3 regions of the Serratia sp. NA_13 genome follow, and region 2 is predicted to be linked to each of the others. Evidence: predicted binding sites of a transcription regulator. Region 2 holds the regulator's gene; each other region holds the start of a gene.

Region 1 (3,281 bases), on a different contig from region 2:
TCTCACGCATCAGATCGACATTCAGCGAGAAATAACCGAGCAGATCGGGTAACGGTGTACCGAAAAGTTTACGGGAACTTTGTGCCAGCAGTTGTTGTGCTGCCGGATTGGCGTAATGAACCGCAAGCCGAGCATCCAATAGCAGGATGCTGTTGATGAGTGAATTGAGGATCTGCCCAGCGTCGGGCAGCTTGCCAGTTGCCATATATGCCCTTTATCTTTCAAGACGCAGCGTTGTTGGCTGCTCTTACTCACACCAGTCACTTGGCAGACCAAGCTCCTGTCGGTTCGCTCGGTTGCCGCCTAGCTGCGCCGTGAAATCTCTTGGGCATAGCAGACGACTGCACCTTTTTAGTGCATTTATCCTACTCCATCCGCCATGCGTGCGGTACGGAATAGTTTTGCAGAAAATACGGTGGAGAAAAAAACCCATCCGAAGATGGGCAGAAAGTTTCCACGGCAACAAAAAAAGACAACTAAATCTGAGCGCCGTCCACAGACGGCGCCGTAAAGCTTAAACGCTGTAGTACAGTTCGAACTCAACCGGGTGCGGCGTCATGCGCACGCGGTCCATCTCTTCTTTACGCAGATCGATGTAAGCGTCAATCGCGTCGTCGGTGAATACGCCACCACGGGTCAGGAACTCGCGGTCTTCGCTCAGTGCAGCCAGCGCTTCATCCAGAGAGCCTGCAACTTTTGGAATTTCAGCTTCTTCTTCTGGTGGCAGGTCATACAGGTTTTTGTCCATGGCATCGCCAGGGTGGATTTTGTTAATCACACCGTCCAGGCCTGCCATCAGCAGAGCCGCGAAGCACAGGTATGGGTTCGCCGCTGGATCCGGGAAACGGGCTTCGATACGGCGCGCTTTCGGGCTGGCTACCACTGGGATACGGATGGAAGCAGAACGGTTACGGGCTGAGTAAGCCAGCATTACCGGTGCTTCGTAACCTGGGACCAGACGCTTGTAAGAGTTGGTGGTTGGGTTGGCCAGGGCGTTGATCGCTTTGGCGTGCTTGATGATGCCGCCGATGTAGAACAGGGCAGTTTCAGACAGGCCGCCGTATTTGTCGCCGGCGAACAGGTTAGTCCCGTTCTTGGACAGTGACATGTGGCAGTGCATACCGGAGCCGTTATCACCGAACATAGGTTTCGGCATGAAGGTCGCAGTTTTACCAAATGCGTGAGCCACGTTGTGAACCACGTATTTGTAGATTTGGATTTCGTCGGCTTTCTTGGTCATGGTGTTGAAGCGGGTTGCCACTTCGTTCTGACCTGCGGTTGCCACTTCGTGGTGGTGCGCTTCAACCACCAGGCCCATTTCTTCCATGGTCAAACACATGGTAGAACGGATGTCCTGTGACGAGTCGACCGGAGGAACCGGGAAGTAGCCGCCTTTGACTGCCGGACGGTGGCCTTTGTTGCCGCCATCGTATTGGGTGCCGGAGTTCCATGCGCCTTCGATATCGTCGATAGCTACGTGGGAACCACGGATGCTGCTGCCGAAACGAATATCATCGAACAGGAAGAATTCTGGTTCAGGCCCGAACAGCACGGTGTCCGCGATGCCGGAAGAACGCAGGAAGTCTTCTGCACGCTTGGAGATTGAACGTGGGTCACGGTCGTAGCCTTGCATGGTGCCTGGCTCGAGGATGTCGCAGCGAATAATCAGCGTGGATTCTTCGAAGAACGGATCCAATACCGCCGTGCTGGCGTCTGGCATCAGCACCATGTCAGATTCGTTGATGCCCTTCCAACCACCGATCGAGGAACCGTCAAACATTTTACCTTCTTCGAAGAAGTCGGCATTTACCTGATGAGAAGGGATGGTAACGTGCTGTTCCTTACCCTTGGTGTCAGTGAAACGCAGGTCTACGAATTTCACTTCATGCTCATTCAGCATCGTCAAAACGTGTTCAGCGGACATACTTAACTCTCCCGGATTTGTCATTGTCTTCGTCGTGGAACGAATCTGTGGAACTGGCTTTTTTTGTCTTGAAAAGACTAAAGCGAAAACTGTGCCAACTTTGCGAAAGCGCTTTAATCGCCTTTCTGCGCGGCTTTTGCACAGATTCAGTATGCACCATTAGTGACTATTTGCACCTAAATGGTGCAAACAATGGATGGTTGGGCACTATAGTGGTGCAAAAGTGCACCGGGTGCTGCTTTTTGCACCGTGAAAGGGATCACATACTGACCTGTACACAGTTGTTTATAAGAGACTGTTGTGATCTTGTTTAGTCCCTCGCTTAATACGTGTACAATAGCGCGCTATTTCTAATGCCTGAGGCAAAGCTGTGATCGAAAATTTGCGTAACATCGCCATTATTGCCCACGTTGACCATGGTAAGACCACCCTGGTTGACAAGCTGCTGCAACAATCCGGTACTTTCGGAGAGCGTGTAGAAGCCACCGAACGCGTAATGGACTCCAACGATTTGGAGAAAGAGCGTGGGATTACCATCCTCGCTAAAAACACCGCCATTAATTGGAAAGACTACCGCATCAACATCGTGGATACCCCAGGACACGCCGACTTCGGCGGTGAGGTTGAGCGTGTGATGTCAATGGTTGACTCGGTGCTGCTGGTTGTGGATGCAATGGATGGCCCAATGCCGCAAACCCGCTTTGTGACCAAAAAAGCTTTTGCTAATGGTCTGAAGCCGATCGTGGTAATCAACAAGGTTGACCGTCCGGGCGCACGTCCTGATTGGGTTGTTGATCAGGTCTTCGACCTGTTCGTTAACCTCGACGCGACCGACGAGCAACTCGACTTCCCAATCATCTATGCTTCTGCATTGATGGGGATCGCGGGTACTGACCACAATGAGATGGCGGAAGACATGACCCCGCTGTATCAAGCGATCGTAGACCACGTGTCTGCACCGCAGGTTGAGCTCGAAGCGCCATTCCAGATGCAAATCTCCCAGTTGGACTACAACAACTACCTGGGCGTGATCGGTATCGGCCGTATCAAGCGCGGTAAAGTGAAGCCAAACCAGCAGGTCACCATCATCGATAGCGAAGGTAAAACTCGCAACGGTAAAGTGGGCAAAGTGCTGGGCCACATGGGTCTGGAGCGTATCGAGTCTACCCTGGCTGAAGCGGGCGACATCATCGCTATCACTGGTCTGGGCGAGCTGAACATTTCCGACACCATCTGTGACACCTCTGCAGTGGAAGCACTGCCGGCGCTGTCTGTAGATGAGCCGACCGTAACCATGTTCTTCAACGTCAACACCTCACCTTTCTGCGGTAAAGAAGGTAAGTTTGTGACTTCGCGT
Region 2 (3,281 bases):
CCAGTAAGGCAAACAGCAGATCGACCGGCTGGTTATCAATGGCGTCAAAGGCGATAGGTTGGTCGAGACGGATAAACACGCCAACGGCCCGCAGTGTGTCCTCTTCCAGTTTGCCGTGGGGAATAGCGATACCATTGCCGATACCGGTACTGCCCATACGCTCGCGGGTGAGAACCGCGTCAAACACTACCTGTGATGACAGGTTGAGCTGCTTTGCGGCCAGTTCGCTGATAATTTCCAAAGCCCGTTTCTTGCTGGTGCAGTGGACGGAGCTTCTGGTGCACTCGATATTTAACACCGAGCTTAATTGCATTGTTTCGTTGTTCATCTCATCTTCACTTAAAATCACACCAGCAAGCAGGAGGCTTGTGAGGTGATTTTTCGCCTTGTTTAACCCTTGATGGCTTATCGGCGCGATACCCTTACAGGCAACGCGCCGATGGCCGAGGCTACGTTTGAGCCGTACCCGCTGACGGAAACGGCCCAGAATGTCAGTGTTGCTTCAGTTTGTCTTTATGTTTGTTCAATTGACGCGCCAGTTTGTCGATCAGGGAGTCAATTGCGGCATACATGTTCTCGTCTTCCGAGGTGGCGTGCAACTCGCCTCCATTCACGTGCACCGTCGCTTCCGCAATCTGCTGCACTTTTTCCACACTAAGCACGACATACACCTGATTTATGCGGTCAAAATACTGTTCGAGTTTGGCGAACTTGGTGTTCACGAACTCGCGCATAGGTTCGGTGATCTCGATGTGGTGTCCGGTAATGTTGAGCTGCATAATGTCTTCCTTCTCAATAGAGGTCAAACCAACTGTTTACGTTGGTTGGACGGCGGGATGGACAAAGACTCTCGGTACTTGGCGACGGTGCGCCGCGCCACGATGATCCCCTGGTCGGAGAGCAGGGTGGCCAGCTTGCTGTCGCTGAGCGGTTTGGCGGGGTTTTCCGCCGCGATCATTTTCTTCACCACTGCCCGGATCGCCGTAGAGGAGGCTTCGCCCCCGCTGTCGGTATTCACATGGCTGGAGAAGAAATATTTCAATTCGAAAATGCCGCGCGGACTGTGCAAAAATTTCTGCGTGGTCACACGTGAAATTGTCGATTCATGCATCTCCACGGCTTGGGCTATATCTGCCAGCACCATGGGCTTCATAAATTCTGCACCCTGTTCAAAGAACGCCTGTTGCTGCTCGACGATGCAGCGCGAAACCTTCAGCAGAGTGTCGTTTCGGCTTTCCAGACTTTTGATCAGCCACTTCGCTTCCTGCAAATTGCTACGGATGTACTGGCCGTCACTGTCGTTACGGGCGCTATTGCCCATCGCGGCGTACTGCTGGTTGATCTTCAAGCGTGGAATGCTGTCGCTGTTGAGCTCAACCGTCCAGACATTTTGCACTTTTCGCACCAGCACGTCCGGGATCACATACTCGGATTCGCCGGTGTTGATTGACTGACCCGGACGGGGATCCAATGACTGGATCAGCAACATCGCTTCTTTCAGTGTATCTTCTTTTGAGCGCGTTGTTCGCATCAGGCTGCGAAAGTCGTGGTTAGCCAGCAGGTCCAGATGCTCGCTGATGATCAGGCGTGCTTCAGCCAGATAGGGCGTGTCTTTAGCGTACTGGGAAAGCTGAACCAGCAGACAATCGCGCAGGTCGCGCGCGGCGACGCCAACCGGATCAAAACGCTGTACGCGCTTCAATACCGCTTCGACTTCGTCCATTGTCACATTCTCGTCACCCAGGCTCTCCAGAATGTCTTCCAGCGGCACGGTGAGATAGCCGGTGTCATCAACGGCGTCGACAATTGAGGTGGCAATAGCGGCATCGGTATCAGAAAACGGCGTCAGATCCACTTGCCACATCAGGTAATCCTGCAGGGTCTGGGTAGTCTCGCCCTGATAAACCGGGAGCTCATCGTCACTGTAATCGGTGCGGGTACCGGACGGCGTGCCGGCGGTGTAGATTTCGTCCCAGGTGGCGTCGAGCGGCAGCTCTTCGGGCATGTCCTTTTGTTCCAACGCCTCGCGGGTATCCAAACCTTCGGTTTCGACAGTTTCTTTGGTGTCGACTTCTTCGTGCAGGTCGCTCTGTTCAAGCAATGGGTTGCTCTCTAACGCCAGCTGTATCTCCTGCTGGAGCTCAAGCGTGGACAACTGCAGCAGGCGGATAGCCTGCTGGAGCTGGGGGGTCATGGCCAGTTGTTGGCTAAACCTGAGTTGCAAACCTTGCTTCATAATCTTCAGTCTACTTCCGTTAACAGTCGTCCATCAGGACGCGCTGGTACTCAGAGGCGGAATTCTTCGCCCAGATAAACGCGTTTCACCTGCTCATCGACCAGAATAGCATCCGGCGTGCCGTGGGCAATCAGTTTGCCTTGGCTGACGATATAGGCGCGTTCACACACGTCCAGCGTTTCGCGCACGTTATGGTCGGTGATCAGCACGCCCAGGCCGCTGTCACGCAAGTGCTCGATAATTTTTTTAATGTCGATAACGGAAATCGGGTCAACCCCGGCGAACGGCTCATCCAGCAGGATGAATTTCGGGTTGGCCGCCAGCGCACGGGCGATCTCGACGCGGCGGCGTTCACCACCGGACAGTGCCTGGCCCAGGTTGTCGCGAAGGTGGGTGATATGGAATTCTTCCATCAGCTCTAGCGCACGGTCTGCTCGCTGCTCGCTGCTGAGATCTTCACGGATCTCCAGCACGGCCATCAGGTTGTCATACACGCTGAGGCGGCGGAAGATGGATGCTTCCTGCGGCAAATAGCCGATGCCACGGCGCGCACGGGCGTGCAGCGGCAGCAGGCTGATGTCTTCTTCGTCAATCACGATACGCCCGGCATCACGCTGAACGATACCCACCACCATGTAGAAGGTGGTGGTCTTGCCGGCGCCGTTTGGCCCCAGCAGGCCGACGATCTCGCCGGATTTCACTTTCAGGCTGACGTCTTCAACAACTTTTCGGCCCTTGTAGGCTTTCGCCAGGTTTTCTGCGATGAGTGTAGCCATAAGTGATTAGTTACTCTTCTTTTGCCCGTTTTTGTCTTGCAACTGCGACGGTACCAGAACCGTAGTCACGCGTTTGCCTTTGTCGCTAAACGCCTGCATTTGCTGCTGTTGCACCAGATAGGTGATGCGATCGCCTTTTACGTTGCTGTCGAGCTGCTCCAGATAGGCATTCCCGGTCAGGGTCACCAACTGCGACGCGACATCGTAACGGACCTTCTGCGCGTGGCCTTTCACCGGCTTGCCGCTGTCTTGCATCTGATAGAAGGTCA
Region 3 (3,281 bases), on a different contig from region 2:
CGCAGCATTGCGCCAACCGCTGAGCGCTTTTGATACTCAGCCCGTCGGGCAGTTGATCTCACGGGTGACCAATGACACCGAGGTGATTAAAGATCTGTATGTGATGGTGGTGTCCACGGTGCTGAAAAGCGCTGCGCTGATTGGCGCTATGCTGGTGGCCATGTTCAGCCTCGACTGGCGCATGGCGCTGGTGGCTATCTGCATCTTCCCGGCGGTATTTGTGGTGATGGGAATTTATCAATACTACAGCATACCTATTGTGCGCCGGGTGCGGAGCTATCTGGCGGACATCAACGACGGCTTTAACGAAGTGATTAACGGCATGGGCGTGATCCAGCAGTTCCGCCAGCAGATCCGCTTCGGCGAGCGCATGAGCGCTGCCAGCCGTTCCCACTATACCGCGCGTATGCAGACGCTGCGCCTGGACGGTTTCCTGTTGCGTCCGCTGCTCAGCCTGTTTTCGGCGCTGGTGCTGTGCGGCCTGCTGATGTTGTTCGGCTTCAGCGGTGAGGGGGCGATCGGCGTAGGTGTGTTGTATGCCTTTATCAACTATCTGGGGCGTTTGAATGAGCCGTTGATTGAATTGACCTCGCAACAGTCGATTTTGCAGCAGGCAGTGGTGGCCGGTGAGCGTATTTTCGAACTGATGGATCGCAGTCAGCAGAGCTACGGCACGGACAATCGTCCGCTGGAGAGTGGTCGTATTGATATTGACGACCTGAGTTTTTCCTACCGGGATGACAAGAAGGTGCTGCAGCATATTTCTCTGTCGGTGCCTTCACGCGGCTTCGTGGCGCTGGTCGGCCATACCGGCAGCGGCAAGAGCACGCTGGCCAACCTGCTGATGGGTTATTACCCGGTCGATCAGGGGGAAGTGCGTCTCGACGGGCGTCCTCTGTCCAGCCTTTCACACGCTATCCTGCGTCAGGGAGTCGCTATGGTGCAACAGGATCCGGTGGTGATTGCCGAATCGGTGCTGGTCAACGTGACTCTGGGGCGCAATATCAGTGAAGATGCGGTCTGGCAGGCATTGGAAAGGGTGCAACTGGCTGAGTTGGTTCGCTCTTTCCCTGAAGGCATTCACACCCGGCTGGGTGAACAGGGTAATAATCTGTCGGTGGGTCAGAAGCAGCTATTGGCGATGGCCAGGGTACTGGTACAGGCACCGCAGATCCTGATCCTCGATGAAGCTACCGCCAACATTGACTCGGGTACGGAACAAGCTATTCAGAGGGCGTTGAGTTTGATCCGCGAGCACACCACGCTGGTAGTGATCGCTCACCGTTTGTCGACCATTGTGGATGCCGATTCGATTCTGGTGTTGCACCGTGGTCAGGCTGTCGAGCAGGGTAACCATCAGCAACTGCTGGCGCAGCAGGGGCGTTACTACCAGATGTATCAGCTGCAACTGGTGGGTGAAGAATTGGCCGCCGCGACCCGTGAAGGAATACCAACCGCATGATCTCGGGGGGCTGCGGCCCCCTTATTGTTTTGAGCGCCACGCACCACAAACAGGCACAGATCCGTTTTAAATCCCTTTCACTGCACTTTTTCGACGCGCTTCGCACCAAAATAGTGCGCAATATTTAACCGGCTCATCAGCTGATCGCGCTCTGCCAGCCGACCGTCGCATGTCAGATCCCCATCCTGCTGGTTAATTTGCTGAATCCGCGTACAAATCCATTTATGGCATAGCCTTTGCTTTATAAGTCTTGTACCGGGGGGAGTTTGGGCTTAATTCGTGGAGGGGCAATATGAAGCTGGTGACCGTGGTGATTAAACCATTCAAGCTGGAGGACGTGCGTGAAGCCCTATCCTCTGTGGGCATTCAGGGGCTGACCGTAAGCGAAGTAAAAGGCTTTGGTCGCCAGAAGGGGCATGCTGAGCTCTATCGTGGGGCCGAATACAGCGTCAACTTCTTACCTAAGGTAAAAATCGACATCGCTATCGCTGACGATCAGTTGGATGAAGTGGTCGATGTTATCAGTAAAGCGGCCTACACCGGCAAAATCGGTGATGGCAAAATTTTCGTTGCCGAATTGCAACGTGTCATTCGCATTCGCACCGGCGAAACAGACGAAGCAGCACTGTAATCACTGGCTCAGTAAAGTAATGGGGATGGATTGATAATGAAAAAACTTTTATCCATGTTGGGCCTGAGTACGGTAACCATGGTTCCTTCTTTGGCACTGGCCGCTCCGGCGGTCGCAGACAAGGCGGATAACGCCTTCATGATAATTTGCACTGCTTTGGTGCTGTTCATGACCCTGCCGGGTGTCGCTCTGTTTTACGGTGGTTTGCTGCGTTCCAAAAACGTGCTTTCCATGTTGACCCAGGTCACCGTCACTTTTGCTTTGGTGTGCGTGTTGTGGGTGCTTTATGGCTACAGCCTGGCTTTCAGCGAAGGCAATGCCTTCTTCGGCGGTTTCCAGACGGCAATGCTGAAAGGCATAGGTATTGACAGCGTTACCGGAACCTTTAGCCAGATGATCCACGTGGTGTTCCAGTGTTCGTTCGCCTGTATTACCGTGGCGTTGGTGGTGGGGGGCTTTGCCGAGCGTATCCGCTTCTCAGCGGTGGTGATCTTCGCGGCCATCTGGTTCACCATTTCTTACCTGCCGATTGCCCACATGGTGTGGGGCGGCGGCTTCCTGGCCGCTGACGGCGCGCTGGACTTTGCCGGCGGTACCGTGGTGCACATCAATGCTGCCAGTGCCGGTCTGATTGGCGCTTATCTACTGGGTAAGCGTGCCGGTTTCGGTAAGGAAGCTTTCAAACCGCACAACCTGCCAATGGTGTTTACCGGCGCTTCCATCCTGTATATCGGCTGGTTCGGTTTTAACGCCGGTTCTGCCAGCGCGGCTAATGGCATTGCGGCACTGGCATTCCTCAATACCGTGGTGGCCACTGCCGGCGCTATCCTCTCCTGGACCTTTGCCGAGTGGATTGTTCGCGGCAAACCTTCCCTGTTGGGCGCCTGTTCCGGCATGATCGCCGGTCTGGTGGCCATCACGCCGGCTGCAGGCACCGTGGGTGTTGGTGGGGCGTTGATTATCGGCCTGGTTGGCGGTATCGCCGGTCTGTGGGGCGTGGTCACGCTGAAGAAATGGCTGAAGGTAGATGATACCTGTGACGTGTTCGGTGTGCATGGCGTGTGCGGTATCGTCGGTTGCCTGCTGACCGGGGTATTCACCTCGGCCTCACTGGGCGGCACCGGCTACGCAGAAGGCGTGACCATGGGGCATCAGGTGTGGATCCAGTTGCTGAGCGTGGTGATCACG

What was found. Region 2 encodes sigma-54, which starts transcription at its own class of promoters, with help from an activator protein. Its sites were predicted from a motif close to GTTGGCACANNTTTCGCTNT; they were not measured.
Region 1: the regulator sigma-54 is predicted to act here: its motif matches at 2,004-2,023, upstream of glnA (glutamate--ammonia ligase).
Region 3: the regulator sigma-54 is predicted to act here: its motif matches at 1,686-1,705, upstream of glnK (P-II family nitrogen regulator).

The regions. Positions count from the first base shown of each region.
Region 1 is NZ_JBQZFV010000014.1:104,365-107,645, reverse strand. Features, by position in the region: gene glnL (nitrogen regulation protein NR(II)) at 1-205, opposite strand, end outside; gene glnA (glutamate--ammonia ligase) at 515-1,924, opposite strand; gene typA (ribosome-dependent GTPase TypA) at 2,295-3,281, shown strand, end outside.
Region 2 is NZ_JBQZFV010000005.1:168,521-171,801, forward strand. Features, by position in the region: gene ptsN (PTS IIA-like nitrogen regulatory protein PtsN) at 1-328, opposite strand, end outside; gene hpf (ribosome hibernation promoting factor) at 492-779, opposite strand; gene rpoN (RNA polymerase factor sigma-54) at 803-2,236, opposite strand; gene lptB (LPS export ABC transporter ATP-binding protein) at 2,287-3,012, opposite strand; gene lptA (lipopolysaccharide ABC transporter substrate-binding protein LptA) at 3,019-3,281, opposite strand, start outside.
Region 3 is NZ_JBQZFV010000002.1:193,639-196,919, forward strand. Features, by position in the region: gene ACUTSU_RS04420 (SmdB family multidrug efflux ABC transporter permease/ATP-binding protein) at 1-1,462, shown strand, start outside; gene glnK (P-II family nitrogen regulator) at 1,755-2,093, shown strand; gene amtB (ammonium transporter AmtB) at 2,130-3,281, shown strand, end outside.